Regions from separate parts of the Streptomyces siamensis genome, predicted to be linked through region 2. Evidence: riboswitches for the same ligand, from Rfam matches in the RefSeq annotation. Region 2 holds a riboswitch; the other holds the start of a gene.
What was found. Region 2 has a riboswitch for S-adenosylmethionine ahead of thrC (threonine synthase). Riboswitches for the same ligand answer to the same signal wherever they lie in the genome.
Positions count from the first base shown of each region.

Region 1: linked by a shared signal. The riboswitch ahead of ABEB03_RS45350 (putative leader peptide) and the one ahead of thrC (threonine synthase) in region 2 are both predicted to bind S-adenosylmethionine.

Region 1 is NZ_BAABKB010000010.1:36,502-41,143, reverse strand. Features, by position in the region: gene ABEB03_RS16765 (ABC transporter ATP-binding protein) at 1-810, opposite strand, end outside; gene ABEB03_RS16760 (glutathione S-transferase family protein) at 943-1,695, opposite strand; gene ABEB03_RS45350 (putative leader peptide) at 1,930-1,995, opposite strand; SAM riboswitch class IV at 2,032-2,177, opposite strand; SAM riboswitch class IV at 2,306-2,414, shown strand; gene ABEB03_RS16755 (amino acid ABC transporter permease) at 2,749-3,729, shown strand; gene ABEB03_RS16750 (amino acid ABC transporter ATP-binding protein) at 3,726-4,514, shown strand; gene ABEB03_RS16745 (ABC transporter substrate-binding protein) at 4,636-4,642, shown strand, end outside.
Region 2 is NZ_BAABKB010000005.1:249,033-253,674, forward strand. Features, by position in the region: gene ABEB03_RS12880 (cold-shock protein) at 181-387, opposite strand; gene ABEB03_RS12885 (MoaD/ThiS family protein) at 882-1,157, opposite strand; gene thrC (threonine synthase) at 1,154-2,440, opposite strand; SAM riboswitch class I at 2,458-2,616, opposite strand; gene ABEB03_RS12895 (glucosyl-3-phosphoglycerate synthase) at 2,821-3,795, shown strand; gene ABEB03_RS12900 (alpha,alpha-trehalose-phosphate synthase (UDP-forming)) at 3,904-4,642, shown strand, end outside.

The DNA of each region.
Region 1 (4,642 bases), on a different contig from region 2:
CTCCTGCCAGTCGGAACCCACCGGGAAGACCGCCGTGCGGTCGAGCGTGAGCTCACGGGTGGACAGGAAGGACAGCCCGCGGATGCCCCGGTCGGCGCCGAGGAACTCCTCCACGAACGCGTCGGCGGGCGACGAGAGCAACTCGTCGGGCGAGGCGAACTGGGCGAGCCTGCCCCCGGTGCGCATCACGGCGACGCGGTCCCCGACGGTGATCGCCTCGTCCATGTCGTGCGTGACGAACACGATGGCCTTGCCGAGTTCCTCCTGGATGCGGAGCAACTCCTCCTGAAGGCCGCGCCGGACGACCGGGTCGACCGCGGAGAACGGCTCGTCCATGAGCAGGACCGGCGGGTCGGAGGCCAGCGCGCGGGCGACGCCGACGCGCTGCTGCTGACCGCCGGAGAGCTGATAGGGGTAACGGCGGGCCATGCCCGGGTCGAGGCCGACCCGCTCCATGAGTTCGGCCGCGCGGGCTCGGGCGCGCTCCTTGGACCAGCCGAGGAGCCGCGGGACCGTGGCGATGTTGTCCAGGATCGTGCGGTGCTGGAAGAGCCCGGCGTTCTGGATGACGTAACCCATGGACCGCCGCAGCGCGTTGACGGGCCGGCTGCGGATGTCCTCGCCGTTGACCCGGATCGTTCCGCTGCTGGGTTCGACCATGCGGTTGATCATGCGCAACGTGGTGGTCTTGCCGCAGCCCGAGGGTCCGACGAGAACGGTGATGGAGTGGTCCGGTATCTGGAGGGAGAGGCGGTCGACGGCCACCGTGCCGTCGGCGTACCGCTTGCTGACATCTTCGATGGCTATCAAGAGTCGGAACCCTTCGGGAACGGCTTCGCTCGTACGTGGCGCGATCGTGTGTACGAGGGTGCGTAGTCTAGTCAGTTGATGTTCGATCGCGATTGCCGCAGGTGAAGGATTCGCTGGGCGGGACGGGTTTCGTCACCCGTCGCGGCGGGTTCGCGGGGTGAGCTGACACCGGGCACCCCGGAAGGCGGGGTGCTCGCCGAGACGGCGCGCGTAGGCGTCGAGTCGGGGATGCCGGGCGAGGGTGTCGGCCGGGACGCCGGCCGCGCCGGTCTGGGTGAGCGCCGCCCACAGATCCACGTCCGCGGCGGTCAGCCGACGGCCCAGAACATATGGATACACGGCCAGTCGGCGGTCCAGCGGCGCCAGCGCCGTGGACAGGACGTCCGCCGACGCGGCCGGCGTGACGTCACGGTCCAGGAGCCGGGACAGCGCGTCGATGTCCGCGGCGAGTGCTGCCGGGCGCAGCGTGGTGACGTAGGCGGCGTCGCCCCCGCCCGCGAGGCCCGCGAGATCACGCAGGATGTCGGGGGTGTGATTGCTGACGACGCGTCCGCTCCAGCGGTCGCACAGCGTAGGGGCGGTCAGCGGGCCCTCGTAGTGGTGCCAGGTGGCCTCGTAGGCGCGGCGCAGCCCGGCGAACGCCTCGGGTGTCGCGGCGGGATCCGCCAGGACCGTGGTCGCCACCGAGTCCTGCAGGCCCAGCAGGCGCAGGGTCACGGACAGCCGCAGCGAGCGCGGACAGTCCTGCGACAGGTACAACTCGTAGCGGTGGGGCGCCGGGTAGAAACCTCCGGCGACTCCCTCTCCGATGCGGCTGCGGATGCGCGGTGCGCGGGCCGGCCCCGACGGCGCCCCGCCCCGGGGACGGAGGCCGGGCAGGGACACGGCCGGGCCCGGGTCCCCGGGGAGCGGGCAACAGGGCGCCGGGGCACCGGGGTTGGAGGTGCTCGCGTCGGCCGCGGCGCCGCCGCATGTACTGGAGATCCCTGAATCCGAAGCGCGCGACGATGTCTTGGGCATGACTCTCCCTGGGAACGACGAGGTCCCGGCCCCGCCCGTGGGCGGCGGCCGTGGAGGAACGGAGTGACTGCGCTTGCGTACCGGCTCGACGCGGCCGGTCTAGTAGGCGCTGGAGACCCGCTGCAGATCGATGTGCAGACGTCTCGTCAGATCGTTCCTGGGCATTCCCACCGGTCCCGCTCCAGGGTCCGCGCTCCTGCGCGACCACGCTTGCCCCACCACGCCGGCGGGACCCGGTCGTCACCCGGGGCACCCCGTCGCGGTGGAAGGGTTGCCTGTCAGCGGGCCGGGGCCGATCACCGCGTCGCACGGAAGAACCGAGTGACGAGGCGCTGACAATCGTGACCGTCCCCGTCAGTCTCGGCGGGCTCCCCGGAGCCGTCAAGAAGGCGTGGACCGGGTCTCACCAGGTGGTCATCCTGGCCGCCCGGCGTTGACATCGGTTTCCGGAAGTGCCTAACTTACGCCGCAGATCGGTCATGAGTGTCAGCGACAAGCCCTGGCTCGCTGTCCGGCAACCCTCCTGTCGCGGTGGGGTGCCCCAGGTGAGGACCGGACCGGAAGACCTTCGGTAAGCGCGAGCGCCCACGGGCGGGAACAGCGATGGAGACGGCGATGCACACAGCTTCGAGGAAGGCCGCACGGCGGCCCCGCGGCTGCGTCCTGCTGTGCGCCGACCGCTGCGTCGACCTGCTCCGTGTCAACAGCGCACTGTGTAGCGCCCCGGGCTGTGCCCGCTGTCAAGGCTGACGGCGTTCTGAATCCCTGACGCGCACCGCTGAGCGGTGTGCCCTCTGTCCGCCCAGCCCCCGGTACCGGCGTCCTCCCGCAGTCCGTCGTCCGCGGCCGTCCCACGGCGCCGCGCCGACGTCGCGCCCGCACGCCCGCCCCGGGGTGTCCCTCTTTGCTGGAGCACCCATGAGTGAACCCCCCGGCGCCGCCGTGTCTCTCGCCGAGGCACCGCCCGCCCACCCCCCGGCGAAACCGCTCACGGCCCAGCGGGTCCTGCCGCTGCGCAGGCCGGGCCGCTGGATCGGCACGGCCGTCGTCCTGGTCCTGCTCGCCCAGATCGTCCACGGCCTGGCCACCAACCCCTTCTACCAGTGGGACCGCTTCCGCTACTGGTTCCTGCGCCCCACGATCCTCGACGGCCTCGTCATCACCCTCGAAGTGGCCGCGCTCAGCGCCGTGCTGGGACTGCTCGGCGGGGTCCTGCTCGCCCTGGCCAGGCTCTCCGGCAGCCCGGTGCTGCGCGCGGTGAGCTGGCTGTACACGTGGCTGTTCCGCTCCGTGCCGCTGATCGTCGTGCTGATCTTCCTCTACAACTTCAGTGCCTTGTACAAGACGTTGAGCCTCGGCGTCCCGTTCGGCCCTGCCTTCGTCAGCTTCGACGAGTCGCGGCTCGCCACCGACATGGCGGTCGCCGTCATCGGACTCAGCCTCAACGAGGCCGCGTACGCCTCCGAGGTCGTCCGCGGCGGCATCCTCTCCGTCGACCAGGGCCAGCACGAGGCGTCCGCCGCGCTCGGCCTGCCGAAGGGCTACCAGTTCACCCGCATCGTGTTCCCGCAGGCCCTGCGGTCCATCACCCCGAACTACGTCAACCAGCTGATCGGCCTGATCAAGGGCACGTCCCTGGTCTTCTACGTCTCGCTGCTCGACCTGTTCGGCTCCGTGCAGACGATGGGCAGCACCTACCCCGGCGACATCGTGCCGCTGCTGCTGGTCGCCACGGTCTGGTACCTGATCCTGACGAGCGCCGTGTCCGTCGTCCAGTTCTACGTCGAGCGGTACTTCGCCCGGGGCGCGACGCGCACCCTGCCGCCGACCCCCCTGCAGAAGGCGCGCGCCGGCCTCGGGGACCTGCGGGCCCGGCTGCGCAAGGAGGCCGCCGTATGACCACCGCATCGACCCTCGAAGCGAGCCCCGCCGCCCTGGAGGTGCACGACGTGCACAAGTGGTACGGCACCCAACGGGTCCTCGACGGCATCGACCTGACGGTCCGTCCGGGCGAGGTCACGGTGATCCTCGGCCCGTCCGGCTCCGGCAAGTCGACGCTGCTGCGGGTGATCAACCACCTGGAGAAGCCCGAGGTCGGACACGTCAGCGTGAACGGCGAGCTCATCGGCGTACGCCGGCACGGCCGACGGCTGAAGGAGCTCGGCGAGCGGGCGATCCTGGCCCAGCGCAGCCGGATCGGCTTCGTCTTCCAGAACTTCAACCTGTTCCCCCATCTGACCGTCCTCGACAACGTGGCCGCCGCGCCCGTCGCCACCGGGAAGCTGAGCCGGCCCGCGGCCCAGGAACTCGCACGCGAACTCCTCGGCCGGGTGGGCCTCGGCGACAAGGCGGGCGCCTACCCGCGCCAGCTGTCCGGCGGCCAGCAGCAGCGCGTGGCGATCGCCCGCGCCCTCGCGCTGCGCCCGGGGATCATCCTGTTCGACGAACCGACCTCGGCACTCGACCCCGAACTCGTCGGCGAGGTCCTGGCCGTCATCAAGGACCTGGCGACCAGCGGCACCACCCTCGTGATCGTCACCCACGAGATCGGCTTCGCCCGCGAGGTCGCCGACCGGGTCGTCTTCGTCGACGGCGGCCGCATCGTCGAACAGGGGCCGCCCGGCCAGGTGCTGGACGCGCCGCGCCACGAGCGGACCCGGGACTTCCTCAGCAAGGTGCTCTGACCCGCACCCCCGCACCACTCCCTGACACCTCCCGGCGTGCCCCACCGCTCCCACGCACCACCCGGCGTCAGGCCCCCCACCGTCACGTCACGCCCACCCTCACTCAGCGACAAGGACAGCCATGCCTA
Region 2 (4,642 bases):
CGCCAATGATTAGCACTCGCCCCTGTCGAGTGCAAGCGGCTCCAGCGGATCCCCAGGTGAACACAGGGGCGCACGGGAGCGGACCACGGGACGGCCCCCGCGCCGCGGACAGACCGAAGGGCCCGTACCCCATGGGGATACGAGCCCTTCGTCACGTCGAACAATCAGTCGGCGCGTGCTTCAGCCGGCAGCCAAACGGACCATGTCCGCCTGCGGCCCCTTCTGACCCTGCGAGATCTCGAACTCGACCCGCTGGCCCTCTTCAAGGGTGCGGTAGCCGTCCATCTGAATCGCGCTGTAGTGGACGAATACATCCGCACCACCGTCGACCGCGATGAAGCCGTACCCCTTCTCCGCGTTGAACCACTTGACGGTGCCCTGAGCCATGCCTAACTCCCCTATTACTGGCCCTTGCACAGATCCACACTTCGCGGATCCGGGTCAGACCTCACCCCCCAACGGTTGGGGGTGTGCGCCGGAACGCGTCGACCGCGGCTGAATGTATCTGCCCAACTGCCGTCTGCAACAGGTCAATCGGACGAGAATTCTGGGCACGGCCGATCGGGAATATGCGGAGAATGTGCGAAGATTCAGGGCAAGTCGGGCCCCGTAAATGCCATAAACGGCTCAAAAAGGCGGGGCACTTTGGCTACTTCTTGTCGGGTGCCGCACAGGTACTCATATGCGTCCGGCATGAAATGCCAAGCGGGTTCCCCAACTGTACCGTGCTCAACCATGCAGAATTGCCCCCTCCGTTTCTCTCACGGAGGGGGCAATTCGATGAACTCTCGGTGATGGGCATTACCCTCGGTAACGATCTCACTCTCGGTGACGTCCGTCCGCGGGCCTCGCGCCCAGGCCGGCATGTCACCGCTCGGGGGTCAGCCTCCGGCGACGGCCGGGATGATCGACACGCCCGCACCGTCAGGCGTCGCCGTCTCGAGACCCTGCTCGAACCGCACGTCGTCGTCGTTGACATAGACGTTGACGAAGCGGCGCAGCTTGCCCTGGTCGTCCAGGACGCGCGCGGAGATGCCCGTGTGGTTCTTCTCCAGGTCGGCGATGACCTCGGCGAGGGTCGCGCCCTCGGCGCTCACCTCGGCCAGGCCGCCGGTGTAGGTGCGCAGGATGGTGGGGATGCGGACGTTGACGCTCATGATGCGAGGCCAGCCTCTCGGAAGGAGTCCAGGTTCGGGCGGATGGTCGCGGTCAGGCCGGTGTCCGAGGCCACCGCGTCCAGGGTCTTGAGGCCGTCGCCGGTGTTCAGCACGACCGTGGTCAGGGCCGGGTCGAGCAGACCGTTCTCGATCAGCTTGCGGGTGACGCCGACGGTCACACCACCGGCCGTCTCCGCGAAGATGCCCTCGGTGCGCGCCAGCAGCTTGATCGCGTCGACGATCTGCTCGTCGTTCACGTCCTCCACCGCACCGCCGGTGCGCCGCGCGATGTCGAGCACGTACGGACCGTCGGCCGGGTTGCCGATGGCCAGCGACTTGGCGATGGTGTCCGGCTTCTGCGGGCGGACGACGTCCTGCCCGGCCTTGTAGGCGACGGAGACCGGCGAGCAGCCCTCGGCCTGGGCGCCGAAGATCTTGTACGGCTTGTCCTCGACGAGGCCGAGCTTGATCAGCTCCTGGAGACCCTTGTCGATCTTCGTGAGCTGGGAGCCGGAGGCGATCGGGACGACCAGCTGGTCCGGGAGCTTCCAGCCGAGCTGCTCGCAGATCTCGTAGGCGAGGGTCTTGGAGCCCTCCGCGTAGTACGGGCGCAGGTTGACGTTGACGAAGCCCCAGCCCTCGCCGGCCGGGTCGCCGATCAGCTCGGAGCAGAAGCGGTTCACGTCGTCGTAGTTGCCCTGGATGCCGACGAGTTCGCCGCCGTAGACCGCGGCCATGACGACCTTGCCCTGCTCCAGGTCGTGCGGGATGAACACGCAGGAGCGGAAGCCGGCGCGGGCCGCGGCGGCGCCGACGGCGCCGGCGAGGTTGCCGGTGGAGGAGCAGGACAGGGTGGTGAAGCCGAAGGCGCGGGCGGCCTCCAGGGCCTGCGCGACGACGCGGTCCTTGAAGGAGTGCGTCGGGTTGCCGGAGTCGTCCTTCACGTACAGGCCGCCGGTCACGCCCAGTTCGCGGGCGAGGTTGTCGGCCTTGACGAGCTTGGTCCAGCCGGGGTTGATGTTCGGCTTCTCGGCGACGTCCGCGGGGACGGGCAGCAGGGGCGCGTAGCGCCAGATGTTCGCGGGGCCCGCTTCGATGCGCTTGCGGAGTTCCTCGGTGTCGTAGGCCGAGTAGTCGTACGCGATCTCCAGCGGGCCGAAACACTCCTCGCAGGCGAAGACCGGGCCGAGGGGCACGCGGTGGCCGCACTCCCGGCACGAGAGGGCGGCGGCGGGACCGAGGTCGACGGAGTTCGTGGTGGTTGCAACTGTCTGCGCAGCCATGGAGGCGAGGCCCTTTCTCCTCATCTTCCTCACGACGCATCTCGCCGTGAGACGGATTTGGCACCTTCCCAAGCCGGGAGCCTCGCGGTGCGATCGAGACGTCGATCGGTACGAGACCGGCTGGAGGGTTGCCGGGGCTTCATCGGGCCGTATCCCTCTGCCCCTCTGGATGAGCGGTATTTGATTGTTTGACTATTGAACTGCTTACGCGCCGACGATCCAGGACATGCGATGGTCACCCGCGTTGTTCAAGACTGTAACCGACGGCCAGGACAGTTGAACCTGTCGTCCGAACCGCGAGACGGCCCTAGCCGATCAGCCGCTGCCACGGCGGGCATGCCGATGAGAGCATGTGATCAAACAGTGAGGAGCCGCAGACTGTGCTGGAAGAAGTTGAGCGCTGGCTGGGCACACGCTCCTGGTCCGTGTCCGATCGCCCGCTCCACAAGCTCATGGCCGCGAAACGCGCCACCGGTTCGACGGTCAGCGTGGTCCTGCCCGCCCTCGACGAGGAGGAGACGGTCGGCGACATCGTCGCGATCATCCGCCACGACCTGATGGAACAGGTCCCCCTCGTCGACGAGATCGTCGTCGTCGACTCCGGCTCCACGGACCGCACGTCCGAGGTCGCCGCCGCCGCGGGCGCGCGGGTCGTGCACCGCGACGACATCCTGCCGCGCATCCCGGCCGTGCCCGGCAAGGGCGAGGTGCTGTGGCGGTCGCTGCTCGTGACGAGCGGGGACGTCATCTGCTTCATCGACGCCGATCTGAAGGAGTTCTCCTCGGACTTCGTCACCGGGATCGTCGGCCCGCTGCTCACCGAACCGGGTGTGGACCTCGTCAAGGCCATGTACGACCGGCCGCTGACCGTGTCCGACGGTTCCGCGTCCGGAGCGACGGCGGCGGCCGGCCAGGGCGGCCGTGTCACCGAGCTCATGGCCCGTCCCCTGCTCAACATGCACTGGCCGCAACTCGCGGGCTTCGTCCAGCCGCTGGGCGGCGAGTACGCGGCCCGCCGCTCCCTGCTCGAACAGCTGCCGTTCCCCGTCGGGTACGGCGTCGAACTGGGCATGCTCGTCGACGCGCTGCACCTGGTGGGCCTCGACGCCCTCGCCCAGGTCGACGTCGGCGTCCGCAAGCACCGTCACCAGGACGGCCAGGCGCTCGGCCGGATGGCCGCCGCCATCTACCGCACCGCACAGCTCCGGCTGGCCCGCGGGCACCTCGTCCGCCCGGCCCTCACCCAGTTCGAGCGGGGCGAGGACGGCTTCGAGCCGCGCACCTACTCCGTCGACACGGAGGAGCGGCCACCGATGGCGGACATCGCCGAATACCAGTCACGCAAAGTGGCATAGCCCCGGTCTGCGAAAACACGGAGTGACCGACTCCGCCGGTCGTATACGGCCTGTTCGTACCGTCGTCCGTACGTTTGAGCGTTTCCGGGCCGGGCTAGGTTGAGGCGTATGGCTTCCACGGCTTCTGCGCAGGGCGCTGCCCACCGCATTCTCGTCGCGTCCAACCGCGGCCCGGTCTCGTACGAGGTGCGCGAGGACGGTTCGCTGCACGCCAGGCGGGGAGGCGGCGGGCTGGTCTCCGGCCTCTCCGCGATCGGTCCGGACGCGGGCGCCCTGTGGGTGTGCTCGGCGCTCGGCGACGGCGACCGCGAGGCGGTGCGCCGCGGGGTCGCCGAGGAGGGCGTACGCATGCTCGACATCGACGCCGAGGTGCACGCCGACGCCTACAACGGCATCGCGAACTCGGTCCTCTGGTTCGTGCACCACATGCTCTACCAGACGCCCCTGGAGCCGGTCTTCGACGCGGAGTTCCGGCGCCGGTGGGCCGCCTACGAGACGTACAACCGCGCGTTCGCCGAGGCGCTGGCCGACACCGCGGCCGAGGGTGCCGTGGTGATCGTGCAGGACTACCACCTGTGTCTGGTGCCCGGCATGCTGCGCGAGCTGCGCCCGGACCTCAGGATCGGCCACTTCTCGCACACGCCCTGGGCCCCGCCCGAGTACTTCCGGATGCTGCCGGACGACATCCGCGCCCAGCTGGTGTGGGGCATGCTCGGCGCCGACCGGCTCGGCTTCCTCACCTGGCGCTGGGCACACGCCTTCATGATCTGCGCCGGACAGACCGACGGTGAGCGGATCTTCCCCAGCTGGCCGAGCGGCGACCCGCGCAGGGCCGTCGATCACACCC